2 regions of the Streptomyces sp. NPDC058880 genome follow, and region 1 is predicted to be linked to the other one. Evidence: riboswitches for the same ligand, from Rfam matches in the RefSeq annotation. Region 1 holds a riboswitch; the other holds the start of a gene.
The links. A riboswitch is a leader RNA that binds a small molecule or an ion and turns the genes downstream of it on or off. The one in region 1 is predicted to bind cobalamin.

Region 1 (7,425 bases):
AAGTCCTCGTCCAGGTCCACCGTGCCCTCGACCGCGACCTGGTAGGCCGACGGGCGGCGCTCGAAGAAGTTCGTCAGCTCCTGGACGCCCTGCAGCTCCATGAAGGAGAACGGGTTCTGCGAGCCGTACACCGGCGGGAAGCCGAGCCGGACCAGGCGCTGGTCCGCGACGCACTCCAGGTACTCGCGCATCGACTCGGTGTTCATGCCCGGCAGGCCGTCGCCGCACAGGTCGCGGCCGAACTGCAGCTCCGCCTCCACGGCCTCCTTCAGCATGTCGGTGACCTGCTGCTGGAGCGCGTCGTCGAAGAGCTCGGGCTCCTCCTTGCGGACCGTGTCCACGACCTCGAAGGCGAAGTTCATGTGCATGGTCTCGTCACGGAACACCCAGTTGGTGCCGGTGGCCAGGCCGTGCAGCAGGCCGCGCGAGCGGAACCAGTACACGTACGCGAAGGCGCCGTAGAAGAACAGGCCCTCGATGCACGCCGCGAAGCAGATCAGGTTCAGCAGGAAGCGGCGGCGATCGGCCTGCGTCTCCAGCCGGTCGATCTTCTCGACCGAGTCCATCCACCGGAAGCAGAACTGCGCCTTCTCACGGATGGACGGGATGTTCTCCACCGCGTCGAAGGCCGCCGCGCGGTCCTCCGGGTCGGGCAGGTAGGTGTCGAGCAGCGTCAGATAGAACTGGACGTGCACGGCCTCCTCGAACAGCTGGCGCGACAGGTACAGGCGCGCCTCCGGGGAGTTGATGTGCTTGTACAGCGTCAGCACGAGGTTGTTCGCGACGATCGAGTCGCCCGTCGCGAAGAACGCGACCAGACGGCCGATCATGTGCTGCTCGGCGGGCGTCAGCTTGGCGAGGTCCGCCACGTCCGAGTGGAGGTCGACCTCCTCCACCGTCCAGGTGTTCTTGATCGCGTCCCGGTAGCGCTCGTAGAAGTCCGGGTAGCGCATCGGGCGCAGCGTGAGCTCGAAGCCCGGGTCCAGGAGGTTCTTGTGGTCGGTGGAGCTCATTACTGGCAGGCCTCGCAGGACTCGGGGTTCTCAAGGGAGCAGGCCAGGGCGTCGGCGTCGACGGCCTGCGGGAGGGCCACCGGGGCGGCGGTGGCGGCCTGCGCGGCGCGGGCGATCTTCGTCGCCGGGCGCGAACGCAGGTAGTACGTGGTCTTCAGGCCCTGCTTCCAGGCGTACGCGTACATCGAGCTGAGCTTGCCGATGGTGGGCGTCTCCAGGAACAGGTTCAGCGACTGCGACTGGTCCAGGAACGGCGTACGGGCCGCCGCCATGTCGATCAGGCCGCGCTGCGGGATCTCCCACGCCGTGCGGTACAGCTCGCGCACCTCGGCCGGGATCCAGCTGAAGCCCTGGACCGAGCCGGAGGATTCGCGCAGCGCCTCGCGGGTCTGGGAGTCCCACACGCCGAGCTTCTTCAGTTCCTCCACCAGGTAGCCGTTCACCTGGAGGAACTCGCCCGACAGGGTCTCGCGCTTGAACAGGTTGGAGACCTGCGGCTCGATGCACTCGTACACGCCGGCGATCGAGGCGATCGTGGCCGTCGGGGCGATCGCCAAGAGCAGGGAGTTGCGCAGGCCCGTCGTGGCGACGCGGGCGCGCAGCGCGTCCCAGCGCTCCGGCCAGTTCAGCTCGACGTCGTAGTGGTCCGGGTGCAGGACGCCGCGGGCGGTGCGGGTCTGCTCCCAGGCCGGCAGCGGGCCGCTGCGCTCGGCGAGGTCACTGGAGGCCTCGTACGCGGCCAGCATGATGCGCTCGGAGAGCTTGGTCGACAGGGCCTTCGCCTCGGGGGAGTCGAAGGGCAGCTTCAGCTTGAAGAAGACGTCCTGGAGGCCCATCGCGCCCAGGCCCACCGGGCGCCAGCGGGCGTTGGAGCGGCCGGCCTGCTCGGTCGGGTAGAAGTTGATGTCCACCACGCGGTCGAGGAAGGTCACCGCGGTGCGGACGGTCTCGTCCAGGCGCTCCCAGTCGATCTCGCCCGTCTCCGGGAGCACGAAGGCGCCCAGGTTGACCGAGCCGAGGTTGCAGACGGCCGTCTCGCCGTCGTTGGTGACCTCGATGATCTCGGTGCAAAGGTTCGAGGAGTGCACGACCGTGCCCGGTTCGGCGGTCTGGTTCGCCGTGCGGTTGGAGGCGTCCTTGAAGGTCATCCAGCCCTGGCCGGTCTGCGCGAGGGTGCGCATCATCCGGCCGTACAGGTCGCGGGCGGGCATGGTCTTGCGGGCCAGGCCGTCGGCCTCGGCCTTGCGGTAGGCGGCGTCGAACTCGTCGCCCCACAGGTCGACCAGCTCGGGCACGTCGGCCGGGGAGAACAGCGACCACTCGGCGTCGGCGTTCACGCGGCGCATGAACTCGTCCGGAACCCAGTGCGCAAGGTTGAGGTTGTGGGTGCGGCGCTGGTCCTCACCGGTGTTGTCGCGGAGCTCCAGGAACTCCTCGATGTCCGCGTGCCAGGTCTCCAGGTAGACCGCGGCGGCACCCTTGCGGCGGCCGCCCTGGTTCACGGCGGCGACGGAGGCGTCGAGGGTCTTCAGGAACGGCACGATGCCGTTGGAGTGGCCGTTGGTGCCGCGGATCAGCGAACCGCGCGCGCGGATGCGGGAGTACGACAGGCCGATGCCGCCCGCGTGCTTCGACAGGCGCGCGACCTGGTGGTAGCGGTCGTAGATCGAGTCGAGCTCGTCCAGCGGGGAGTCCAGCAGGTAGCAGGAGGACATCTGCGGGTGCCGGGTACCGGAGTTGAAGAGCGTGGGGGAGGAGGGCAGGTAGTCGAGACGGCTCATCAGCCGGTACAGCGAGGCCACTTCCTCGACGGCCTGGACGCTCTCGTCCGCGGCGAGACCGCATGCCACGCGCAGCATGAAGTACTGCGGGGTCTCGATGACCTGACGGGTGATCGGGTGGCGCAGCAGGTAGCGGCTGTGCAGAGTGCGCAGGCCGAAGAAGCCGAAGCGGTCGTCGGCGCCCTCGGCGAGCGTGTGCTCGACCAGCGCGTCGAGGCGGCTCGCGTGCGTGCGCACGAACTCGGCGGTGCGGTCGGCGATGAGGCCCTCGCGGTGGCCGACCTCGACCGAGGCGGAGAAGGAGGTGGAGCCCTGGCTCGCGGCCTCCTCGCGCACGGCCAGCGTCAGCAGGCGGGCGGCGAGCCTGGAGTAGGCGGGGTCCTCGGAGATGAGGCCGGCCGCGGACTCGGTTGCCAGGGCGCGCAGTTCGGCCTCGTCGGCGGCGGAGCTGCGGCCGCGGAGCGCTGCGGCCGCGACGCGGCCGGGGTCGGTGTCGGGAAGGTCCGCCGTAAGTTCGGTGAGGGTACGCAGCAGCGTGGCCCCCGGGCCCTCGGTGTTGTCGCCAGAAACGGACTCGGCGCGCGGTGCGGAAGGCGCGATGGTCACGGCGGGAGCTCTCCCTCGCTCGGCCCGGTCGTCGGCGGGCGGGCGCGGGCGCATGCGGGCGTGGCAGGAGGGCACACCGCATGGCGTCCACCGGCCCAACCGCGAGGCCCGGACGTGTCGGCACCCGGGTCGGTCGATCCGGGCGCGCTGACGGCAGGTCATCGGACTTGGCGTCCGGATGTCGGACACTTCATACCGTTGCGGGACAGTTCCGGATTCCCACCGGATTCCCCTGCGGCGACAGCAGGCATGAGCATACATGTGGGGGCGCCCTTGTGTGGCACCCCCAACATGTAGTGTCGGCGTGGCTACAGCTTGAGTCGGTACGTAAGGAGTTTCAGGCCCTCGATGGGCGCCCAGTCCCGCTCCGGAGTGCGCTCGAAGCCCAGTCGTACGTAGATCCGGTGCGCCCCGGCCATGCTGTGCTGGGTGGAGAGCACGAGGCCCGTGACGCCCTCGATCGCCCGCGCCCGCTCGACGCAAGCCCGCACCAGGGCCTCGCCGACGCCCCGGCCGCGGGCCGCGTGGGCCACCGCGAGCATCCGGAACTCGGCCTCGTCGGGGCCGGCGATATCGGCGAGCGGGCTGCCGGGTGCGGCGAAGGTCACCCCGCCGAGCACCCGCCCGTCGTGCTCGGCGACGAGCACCTCGGCCCGGGCGGCCCGCCCGGCCACGTCGCGCAGCACGTGCAGGTACGGGTCGTCCTCGTTGAAGTCCAGGTGCCCGTCGGCGAGGTAGGCCTGCGCCGTGATCTCGCCCAGCGTCTCGTAGTCGGCGGGCACCGCCGTTCTGATCACCATGTCCATGCGGTCGAGTGTGCAGGACGCCTCCGGCGGGCGGCGCTATCGTCGGAGGCAGCACCGTCGAGGAAGGTGAGCGAGGCATGCCCGTGATGACCGACAGGCCCCACATGCTGACCGAGGACTTCGAGGCTGTCGCGCGCGCATAGCCGCCAGAGAGGTCGAAGGTCTGCGGCTGGAGTTCATCGACGGGGTCATCAGGAGCAAGGCAGTGCCGGACGGAGATCACGACCGCATCGTTCTGTGGCTCGCACGCATCTGCATGCAGCACCGGCCCGAGCTGTGGCTTCACGTGGAGCGGGGGTTGGCTGTGGGGGACTACCGCCCGGGTCGCGCCCGTCCCGATGCCGCTCTCGCGGTCGATGACGCGTTTGTCGGCCAGGGTGAGTGGGCCGACCCCGCTCCGGTCCTGATGGTCGTAGAGGTCACCTCGTACGACACCGACACGGACCGGCGTGATCGCGTCGAGAAGCCCCTCGCCTACGCCCAGACGGGCATCCCCGTATACCTGCTCATCGACCGGGAGGCGTGCGACGTGACCGTGTTCAGTGAACCGGACGGCCGCAGGTATGCGAACACCCGTACGGTGGAGTTCGGGAACGACGTTGAGCTCCCCGATCCGGTCAACGTCACCCTCCGGACCGAGGTTCTCAAGGACTGGGCGCGCTGAGGAACGCCGGAAGGCCCCGCCGGACGCGACGGAGCCCTCCACCTGTGTCAGCAGCAGCGGAAGCCCTCGCGGGGGTCCGCCTCCCGGGCGTCCGTGCGGGCGCGTTCGAAGGCGCGGCGGGTGAGGACCTCCGCGTCCGGGTCGTGGGAGCGGGCGTGGGCCACGTACCGGTCGTAGGCGGCCTCCCCGGAGAACTCCCGTACGTAGAACCGCGCCCTGGCCAGCACGCCGCGTACGCCGCTCACGCCACCGGCTCCTTGACCTGCCCGCCGCCCGCGTCGCGGTCCGCCGCGGCGGCGAGCTGGGCCCGCTCCTCGGCGGTGGCGATCAGGCCGGCCGGGGCGACGATCTTCGACTCGGTCCACGGGACCTCGGAGAGCGTCACCGATCCCGGGTCGCGGACGGCCCTGACGCAGGTCCGGAGCGCGTCCGCGAGGACCACGACGATCAGGGCCGCGAAGAGTGCGCACAGCACGCCGTCGACCGTGGCGTTGGTGACGATCGTGTGCATGTCGTCCATGTTCTTCGCCGGGGCCAGCACCTTGTCGGCGTCGATGCCCGCCTGGTACTTGTCGCGCTGGGCGAAGAAGCCGACCTTCACGTCCTCGGAGAACACCTTCTGGTAGCTGGCGGTGAGGGTCACCGTGGCGTCCCAGACCAGCGGTACGCCCGTCACCCAGGCCCACTTCAACCGCCCGGACTTGACCAGCAGCGTGGTGCAGACGGCCAGCGCGACCGCGGCGAGCAGCTGGTTGGCGATGCCGAAGAGGGGGAAGAGCTGGTTGATGCCGCCCAGCGGGTCCTTGATGCCGACCCAGAGGAAGTAGCCCCACGCGCCGACCACGATCGCGCTCGCGAACCACACTCCGGGCTTCCAGCTGACGTCCCTGAAGGACTTGTGGACGTTGCCGAGGGTGTCCTGGAGCATGAACCGGCCCACGCGGGTGCCCGCGTCGAGCGTCGTCAGGATGAAGAGGGCCTCGAACATGATCGCGAAGTGGTACCAAAAGGCCTTCATCCCGGCGCCGCCGAAGACGGAGGAGAAGATCTCCGACATTCCGAGTGCGAAGGTCGGTGCGCCGCCCGTCCGCGACAGCAGGCTGGCTTCCTCGACGTCCTTGGCGGCCTGGGTGAGCGCTTCGGGCGAGATGGCGAATCCGAAGTCCGTCACCGCCTGCGAGGCCGACTCGACGGTGGTGCCGATGATTCCGCCGGGGGAGTTGACCGCGAAGAACAGGCCCGGCTCGATGATGCAGGCCGTGATGATCGCCATGACCGCGACGAACGACTCGGTCAGCATGGCGCCGTAGCCGATCATGCGGACCTGGGTCTCCTTCTGGATCATCTTCGGCGTGGTGCCCGAGGAGACCAGGGCGTGGAAGCCCGAGAGGGCACCGCACGCGATGGTGATGAAGACGAACGGGAACATCGACCCGGCGAAGACCGGGCCGTCGCCGCGGGCCGCGAAGTCGGTGATCGAGGGCATCTTCAGCGTCGGCATCGCGATGACCACGCCGATCGCGAGGAGTGCGATGGTGCCGACCTTCATAAAGGTGGAGAGGTAGTCGCGGGGCGCGAGCAGCATCCACACCGGCAGCACCGAGGCCAGGAAGCCGTACACCACCATCCAGATGACGAGCGTCTCCTTCTCCAGGGTGAAGGTCCCGGCGAAGGAGGACTCGGCGACCCAGCCGCCCGCGACGATGGCGAGCAGCAGCAGGGCCACGCCGATGAGGGACACCTCGGTGACCCGGCCCGGCCGCAGGACACGCAGGTAGAAGCCCATGAAGACGGCGATCGGGATGGTCATGCCGATGGAGAAGACGCCCCAGGGCGAGTGCGCCAGGGCGTTGACGATGACCAGGGCCAGCACCGCCAGCAGGATGATCATGATGGCGAACACCGCGACGAGGGCGGCGGCCCCGCCCACGGGGCCGATCTCGTCCCGCGCCATCTGGCCGAGCGAACGGCCGTTGCGGCGGGTCGAGAAGAACAGCGTCACCATGTCCTGGACGGCACCGGCGAAGATCACGCCGGCGACGATCCAGATGGTCCCGGGCAGGTAGCCCATCTGCGCGGCGAGCACGGGACCGACGAGCGGGCCGGCGCCGGCGACGGCGGCGAAGTGGTGGCCGAAGAGCACCCGTCGGTCGGTGGGGTGGAAGTCGACACCGTTGTCGAGGCGTTCGGCCGGGGTGGCCCGGGTCGCGTCGACCTTCAGTACGCGGTGCGCGATGAAGCGGGCGTAGAAGCGGTAGGCGATGGCGTACGAGCCCAGCGCGGCGGCCAGCAGCCAGGCCGCGGAGACCTCCTCGCCGCGCGAGAGCGCCAGCACGCCCCAGCCGATGGCGCCGACGAGGGCCACGGCCACCCAGGCGGCGATGGCCTTGGGGGAGGAGGGCGAGCCCGCGGGTGCTCCCGGACTCGCCGTGCCCCGTTGTGCCCCTGTTGCTTCCGATCCAGGCATGATCTCTCGTCCCCTCGTCGATCATCTGCGTAAGCAGGCGGAATCTACGGGGGATCACCGGGTGAACGTAAGACCCCGTCCGCATTCC
Region 2 (7,425 bases), on a different contig from region 1:
CGCCGGGATCCGCCGATCCGGCCGGCCCCGGACGCCTTTGCCCGACCGCACGGCACCGCACCGCACCGCACCGCACGGAACGAAGGGAACGACGCCCATGGCACGGATGCCGTCGGCCGAGCGACGCCGCCAGCTGACCGAGGCGGCGATCCGCGTGATGGCCCGCGACGGCGTCGCCAGGGCGACGACGCGGTCGATCTGCGCCGAGGCCGGTGTGTCCCTGAGCGTCTTCCACTACTGCTTCGACTCCAAGCAGGCCCTGCTGGAATCGGTCATCGTCGCGATCACCGAGCACGGCATCACGGTGGCGCGGGAGGCCATCCGGCCGCGGGCCACCCTGCGCGAGACCATCCGGGCCGGCTTCCAGGCGTACTGGGACCACGTGGCCGCCAACCCGGGCGAGCACATGCTCACCTACGAGCTCACGCAGTACGCCCTGCGCCGACCCGGGTTCGAGCACCTGGCACGGCGCCAGTACGAGCTGTACTCCGACACCTACACCGAGCTCATCGAGCAGCTCCGCCACCTGATGCCCTTCGAGCTCCGCGTGCCGGTGCACGTGCTGGCCCGGTACCTGGCCGCCATGACGGACGGTCTGACCCTCAACCACCTCGTCCTCGGCGACGCCGCGGTCTCGGCGGCCATCCTCGACATGATCACCGACCATGTCGCGGGGCTCACCGGGACCGCCGCCGGGCGGGCAGACCGGGACGAAGGCGGGGACCGGGACGGAGGCGGGGACCGGCCGCACGCGGAGTACGCCGTTCCCCCTCTCTCCGCCTGACGGGCCGGGCGGCCCGCCCGACCCGTCAGGAGCCGGCTGCGGTCACCTCGCCGCGGACCCTGCGGGCCGCCTCGACCAGGTTCTCCAGGGAGGCCCGGGTCTCGGCCCAGGCCCGGGTCTTGAGACCGCAGTCGGGATTGACCCACAGCCGTTCGGCCGGGATGGCGCCGAGACCCTCGCGCAGCAGCGCCGAGGCCTCGTCGGTGGACGGGATCCGCGGCGAGTGGATGTCCCAGACGCCCGGACCGACCTCGCGCGGGTAGCCGGCGCCGGACAGCTCACCGGCGACCTGCATGTGGGACCGGGCGGCCTCCAGGCTGATGACGTCGGCGTCGAGGTCCCCGATGGCCCCGAGGATGTCGCCGAACTCGGCGTAGCACATGTGCGTGTGGATCTGGGTGTCCGGCCGGACGCCCGCCGTGGTGAGCCGGAAGGACTCGGTGGCCCAGGCGAGGTAGGCCGCGCGGTCGGCGCCGCGCAGCGGCAGCGTCTCCCGCAGCGCGGGCTCGTCCACCTGGATCACGGAGGTCCCGGCGGCCTCCAGGTCGTTGACCTCGTCGCGCAGGGCCAGCGCAACCTGCCGGGCGGTGTCCGCGAGCGGCTGGTCGTCACGGACGAAGGACCAGGCGAGCATGGTGACGGGCCCGGTGAGCATGCCCTTGACCGGCTTCGCCGTCTGCGACTGCGCGTACGCCGTCCAGCGGACGGTCATCGGGTCGGGGCGGGAGACGTCCCCCGCCAGGACGGGCGGGCGGACGTAGCGGGTGCCGTAGGACTGAACCCAGCCGTGTCGCGGGGCGAGGTAGCCGGTCAGCTGCTCGGCGAAGTACTGGACCATGTCGCCCCGTTCGGGCTCTCCGTGCACCAGCACGTCGATGCCCGCCTTCTCCTGGAAGTCCAGGACCTCCCGGATCTCCGCCCTGATGCGCTCCTCGTAGCCGGCGGTGTCGATGCGGCCGGCCCGCAGATCGGCGCGGGCGTTGCGCAGTTCGGCGGTCTGAGGGAACGATCCGATGGTGGTCGTGGGCAACAGCGGCAGCCCGAGGCGGGCGCGCTGGGCGGCGGCCCGCTCCTCGTAGGGCTGGGAGCGGCGGCCGTCGGCTTCGGTGACGTCCGCGGTGCGGGCACGGACGGCGGGGTCCCGGGTGACGGACGAGTGAGTCCGGGAGGCCAGGTCGGCCCGGTTCGCGGCGAGTTCGGCCGCGATGGCGTCCGTGCCGCGGGCGAGTCCGCGGGCGAGCGTGGCGATCTCGGCGGTCTTCTGCCGGGCGAAGGCGAGCCAGCGCCTGACCTGCGGGTCGATGTCCCGTTCGGCGGAGGCGTCCAGCGGGACGTGGAGCAGCGAGCAGGAAGCGGCCACGTCGACGCTGCCGGCGAGGCCGAGGAGGGTGCCGAGCGTGCCGAGGGACTTCTCGAAGTCGTTGATCCAGACGTTGCGGCCGTTGACGACACCCGCGACCAGGCGCTTGCCGGGCAGGCCGCCGACGGCGGCGAGGTCGTCGAGGTTGGCGGCGGCCGCGCCGGTGAAGTCCAGCCCGAGCCCGTCCACCGGGGCCTTGGCCAGCACTTCCAGGGCCGCACCGAGCCGGTCGAAGTACGAGGCCACGAGCAGCCTGGGCCGGTCGGCCGCGGCGCCGAGCACGCGGTAGGCGCGGGCGGCGGCGCTCAGTTCGGCGGGGGTGCGGTCCTGCACGAGGGCGGGCTCGTCCAACTGGACCCACTCGGCACCGGCCGCACGCAGGTCCGCGAGGACGCGTGCGTACACGGGGAGCAGACGGTCGAGCAGGGCGAGGGGGTCGAAACCGGCCGCCACACCGGGGGCGGGCTTGGCCAGCAGCAGGTAGGTCACGGGCCCGACCAGCACCGGGCGGGCGGTGTGGCCGAGTGCGCGTGCCTCCTCGAACTCGGCCACCTGCCGGGAGGAGTCGGCGGTGAAGACGGTGTCCGGGCCCAGTTCCGGCACCAGGTAGTGGTAGTTGGTGTCGAACCACTTGGTCATCTCCAGCGGCGCCACGTCCTGGGTGCCGCGCGCCATGGCGAAGTAGCCGTCCAGGGCGTCCGCTTCGACGGCGGCGCGGTGGCGTGCGGGAACGGCGCCGACCATGAGACTGGCGTCCAGCACATGGTCGTAGTACGAGAAGTCGCCGGTGGGCACCTCGGTGATACCGGCGTCGGTCAGCTGCTGCCAGTTGGTTCGGCGCAGTTCTCGGGCCGCGCCCCGGAGGGCTTCGGCACCGACCCGGCCGCTCCAGTAGCCCTCGACTGCCTTCTTCAGTTCCCGGTTCCGGCCCTGGCGCGGGTAGCCGTACACGGTGGCGGCACCGGTCCGGACGGCGGGGGCGGGGGTCTTGCTGGTCACGGAACTCTCCTTCGCGAGCTGTCTCCTGTGGACCCGGTGCGGGTCGGGAGCGCGAAGGGATGACGGACAGGAGGGACCTCGACCGGTTTGCGGTGCGCGTGCGTATGCGCCCGCGGTCGCCCGCCTGATGTGTCGCCGACCCGCCCACGAGGTCACCGGGATCTCCGCGCACGACGGGTCGCGCGCGGGCAACGGGCAGGTCTTCGGACTCGCGGGCGCGCCTGCCGGTCTCCCGGCGGGCACCTACTGGCCGTCGCTTCCCAGAACCTGTCGCGGTCCCAGTGCGTATGACGGCGGTCGTTCCCGCTCACCGCTGCGGGGCAGTCCCGGATTCCCACCGGGTTCCCTCTTACGACGCATCCCGTCTGGCGGACGGGGCGAACCAGCTGCCCGGCCAGACTAGATGCCGTTGCCCGGCGGCGGGCAGAGTTGTCCAGTATTCGGATGCCCGGATGAGACGCCGTGGGCCGTCGCCGTACTCGACGGGCGCCGCCCCGCGGACTTCCGTGGGGCGGCGCCCTGCTGCGTCCGCGGGCGCGGGCCGGAGGTCAGCGGCGGTCCAGCACGGTGGTGAGGACCTTGTGGAGGACGGATTCCGGGTCCGCCACCGCCTCCACCGAGCGCCAGGCCACGAAGCCGTCCGGGCGCACCAGGACCGCCCCGGCCGGGGTGGCGCCGTGCGCCTCGGCCCAGTCGGCGCCGTCCTCCGCAACCAAGTCGGCCTCCGGGCCGGTGCCGATCCCGTAGGCGTCGAGCCGGACGCTCATCCGCTTGGCGACCGATTCGGCCGCGCCGCTCCACGGGGTGCCCTCGGAGCTGAGCAGGACGAAGGACCGCTCGTAGAGGTCGACGGTGGACCTGCGCGTCCCCGCCACCCGGTCGCGCAACCACAGGTGCGGGGCGCGCGAGCCCGGGTCCCCGCACAGCCGCATGCGGTCCGGCACGACCGGCAGGTCCGGGTCGGCTCCCACCACCGCGCCGTGGGGGTAGCGGTATCCCATGGCCACGGACAGGACCCCGTTCTGCCGGCCGCCGCGCGCGGGCGCCTCGGGGACGGACTCGGGGTCCGGTTCGTAGCCCGGGTGGCTGTGCTCGGCCGAGCGGGCCGAGGCCCGCTCGCTCGTCGCCCGCGCCACCGGGAGCCGCTCGGCCTCGTACGTCTCCAGCAGCCCGGGGCCCGCGGCTCCGTCCAGCACCGCGGAGAGCTTCCAGGCGAGGTTGTGCGCGTCCTGGATGCCCGTGTTGGAGCCGAAGGCACCGGTGGGCGACATCTCGTGGGCGGAGTCGCCGGCGAGGAAGACCCGGCCGGCCGCGTACCGCTGGGCGACGCGCTCGGCGGCGTGCCAGGGCGCCTTCCCGGTGATCTCGACGTCCAGGTCGGGCGCGCCGACGGCACGCCGGATGTGCTCGACGCAGCGCTCGTCGGTGAAGTCCTCCAGCGTCTCGCCCCGGTCGGGATGCCAGGGGGCGTGGAAGACCCACCGCTCGCGGTTGTCGACGGGCAGCAACGCCCCGTCGGCGTCGGGCCTGGTCAGATAGCAGACGATGAAACGCCGGTCGCCGACCACGTCCGCGAGCATCCGGGACCGGAAGGTGATGCTGACGTTGTGGAACAGGTCGCCGGAGCCGCTCCGGCCGATGCGGAGCTGTTCGCGCACGGGGCTGCGGGGCCCGTCGGCGGCGACGAGGTAGTCGGCGCGCACCGTGCTCTCCTCGCCCGTCTCGCGGTTCTTGACGATCGCGGTGACCCCGCTCCCGTCCTGTTCGAAGGAGAGCAGCTCGGTGGAGAACCGCAGGTCCGCTCCGAGCCTTGGCGTCACCGACATCAGAACCGGCTCGATGTCGTTCTGGCTGCACAGGCACCAGGTCGACGGGCTGAACCGCGCCAGTGCGCCACCCGGGTCGATCTGCTCGAACAACCACTCCTGGTCGTCACCAGTGAGCGAGCCGCCCTGCAGGATGCCGTGGTTGTCGGCCAGCACCGAGGCGGCCCCGCGGATCCGGTCCTCGACCCCGGCGACCCGGAACAGCTCCATCGTGCGGACGTTGATACCGCGTCCACGCGGGTGGAGCGAGGTTCCCGCATGCTTCTCGACCAGCATGTGCGTGATCCCATGACGGCCGAGGAACAGCGAGGTGCACAGGCCCACCAGCGAGCCGCCCACGATGAGGACCGGGACGCGGTGGTCGACGTTTTCCTTCATGTGCTCTTCCATGCCCTCTACGAAGGGGGTTCGCTCGCTCGTTCACCCGCTTGGTTCTCTCCTCTCGCGCCGACGGGGCCACCGGACCACGATCGGTTCGGGTGGCGCCGTCCCGTGGCGACCGTGTGGTCTCGAAGGAGTGTGAACGATGACAGCCTTGTCGGAACGGATATCCCAGTCCGCCTTCGACGACTCGCGACTTCGGGTCGTGCTGCTGCTGGATCTGTACGACGGCGCGCAGAACCAGTTCCTGGAGGTCTACGAGAACCTCCACAAGCAGGTCTCCTGCGTTCCCGGGCACATCCGGGACGAGCTGTGCCAGTCGATCGAGAATCCGTCACAGTGGCTGATCACCAGTGAATGGGAGAGCGCACCGCGGTTCTTGGCCTGGGTCAACAGCGAGGAGCACGTCGCCTCGGTCCAGCCGTTGCACGGCTGCGTGCGGGACACCCGCTCGCTGAGATTCAGCGTGCTGCGGGAGACCGGCCGGGACCCCGGTCCGTCCGCCGTAGCCTTCTCCCCCGGCGCGTCCGCCGGCCACGGCTTCGCCCCGGCTTCCGTGGACGGCCCGGACCGCTCCGGAGGCCGTCTCCGGGTCTCCCCGAGGCGCGGCGACGGTGTGGTGCGCCACGCCCTGACCTTCACGGTCAAGCCGGGCAGCGAGGCCGTCGTGGCGGAGCTGCTCAGCGGGTACGCGTCCCCACAGGCGCAGGTCGACGAGCACACCCGGCTGCGGCGCACCTCGCTCTTCATGCACGGCAACCGCGTCGTGCGGGCCGTCGAGGTCGAGGGCGACCTGCTCGCGGCGCTGCGCCACGTGGCCCTGCAGCCCCAGGTCAGGGCGTTGGAGGAGGCCATCAATCCCTACCTGGAGCAGGACCGGGATCTCAGCGACCCCGGTTCGGCCCGGACCTTCTTCACCCGTGCGGCGCTCCCCGCGGTGCACCACGTGGCGGCGGGCGGCGGCGAGAGCCCGGACCTCGCACGGCACGCGCTGTTCCATCCCGCCAAGAAGGGGTGCGGCATGGAACTCGCCCGGCTGCTCGCCGCGCAGGACGAGGCCGCCGTGGACGACGCGGCGAGCCCCATCGAGGCGAGCACCGTATTCCAGCGCGACGACGTCGTCGTCCGCCTTCTCGACCTGCGCGGGCCGCACGACGCCCGGCCGGCCCTGACGCTCGGCGTCGAGGGCGGCCACAAGGCGGCGGTCCTCGCGCGCCTGCTGGACAGCGCCAAGGACGGCGTCCCCACCACCCACCAGGAGATCTCACGCTTCCTGGAGCGCTCTGAGATGCGCCTGATCACCGACCGGCGTTCGCCGGACCGAGCCTGAGGAGAGGCCGTCATGACCGACCGACTGACCGTGGAAGAACTGGCCGCGCTGATGAAGAAGGGTGCGGGGATCGCCGTCGACCCCGCCGCAATGGCGACCCGGCCCGACGCGCAGTTCGACGAGTGGGGGCTCGACTCCCTCGGGCTGCTCGGCATCGTCGGCGAGCTGGAGAACCGGCACGGCCGGGCGCTGCCCGCCGGTGCGGACCAGTGCAAGTCGCCGCGCGAGTTCCTCGACCTCGTCAACAGCGCGCTGGCCGGAACCTGACGCGTACGGGCGGACAGGCGCCGCCGTCCGGTACGCAGGACGACGCCCCGGGGCCGGCCCACCGCCGGTCCCGGGGCGTCGTGACGCGTACCGGACGGGAGGATCACCCGGGCACGGTGCACTCGAAGGCGTGCAGGTACGCGTTGACGGGTCGGATGTCCCCGAGCACCAGTCCGGCGTCGGCCAGGCGGGTGCGCAGGCTCTCCTTGGTGTGCTTGGCACCGCCGACGTTGAGCAGCAGCATCAGGTCCATGGCTGTGGTGAACCGCATGGACGGCGTGTCGTCGACCAGGTTCTCGATGGCGACGACCCTGGCTCCGGGGCGGGCCGCGGCGACGACGTTGCGCAGGCATCTGCGGGTGCTCTCGTCGTCCCATTCGAGGATGTTCTTGATGATGTAGAGGTCGGCCTCGACGGGGACGGCCTCGCGGCAGTCGCCGGGGACGATGCCCGTCCGGTCGGCCAGGGGGCCGCCGTC

Region 2: it holds a riboswitch for cobalamin, as region 1 does, so the genes downstream of both, metE (5-methyltetrahydropteroyltriglutamate--homocysteine S-methyltransferase) here and ACFW2G_RS14760 (ribonucleoside-diphosphate reductase subunit alpha) in region 1, are expected to answer to the same signal.

The regions. Positions count from the first base shown of each region.
Region 1 covers NZ_JBHYMC010000020.1:68,472-75,896, forward strand. The annotation lists gene ACFW2G_RS14755 (ribonucleotide-diphosphate reductase subunit beta) at 1-1,013, opposite strand, end outside; gene ACFW2G_RS14760 (ribonucleoside-diphosphate reductase subunit alpha) at 1,013-3,400, opposite strand; cobalamin riboswitch at 3,535-3,664, opposite strand; gene ACFW2G_RS14765 (GNAT family N-acetyltransferase) at 3,709-4,206, opposite strand; partial or broken gene ACFW2G_RS14770 (Uma2 family endonuclease) at 4,284-4,870, shown strand; gene ACFW2G_RS14775 (CstA-like transporter-associated (seleno)protein) at 4,918-5,115, opposite strand; gene ACFW2G_RS14780 (carbon starvation CstA family protein) at 5,112-7,337, opposite strand.
Region 2 covers NZ_JBHYMC010000015.1:126,832-134,256, reverse strand. The annotation lists gene ACFW2G_RS12235 (TetR/AcrR family transcriptional regulator) at 98-784, shown strand; gene metE (5-methyltetrahydropteroyltriglutamate--homocysteine S-methyltransferase) at 810-3,143, opposite strand; cobalamin riboswitch at 3,320-3,545, opposite strand; gene ACFW2G_RS12225 (FAD-dependent oxidoreductase) at 3,692-5,347, opposite strand; gene ACFW2G_RS12220 (SchA/CurD-like domain-containing protein) at 5,496-6,680, shown strand; gene ACFW2G_RS12215 (acyl carrier protein) at 6,693-6,947, shown strand; gene ACFW2G_RS12210 (methyltransferase) at 7,051-7,425, opposite strand, start outside.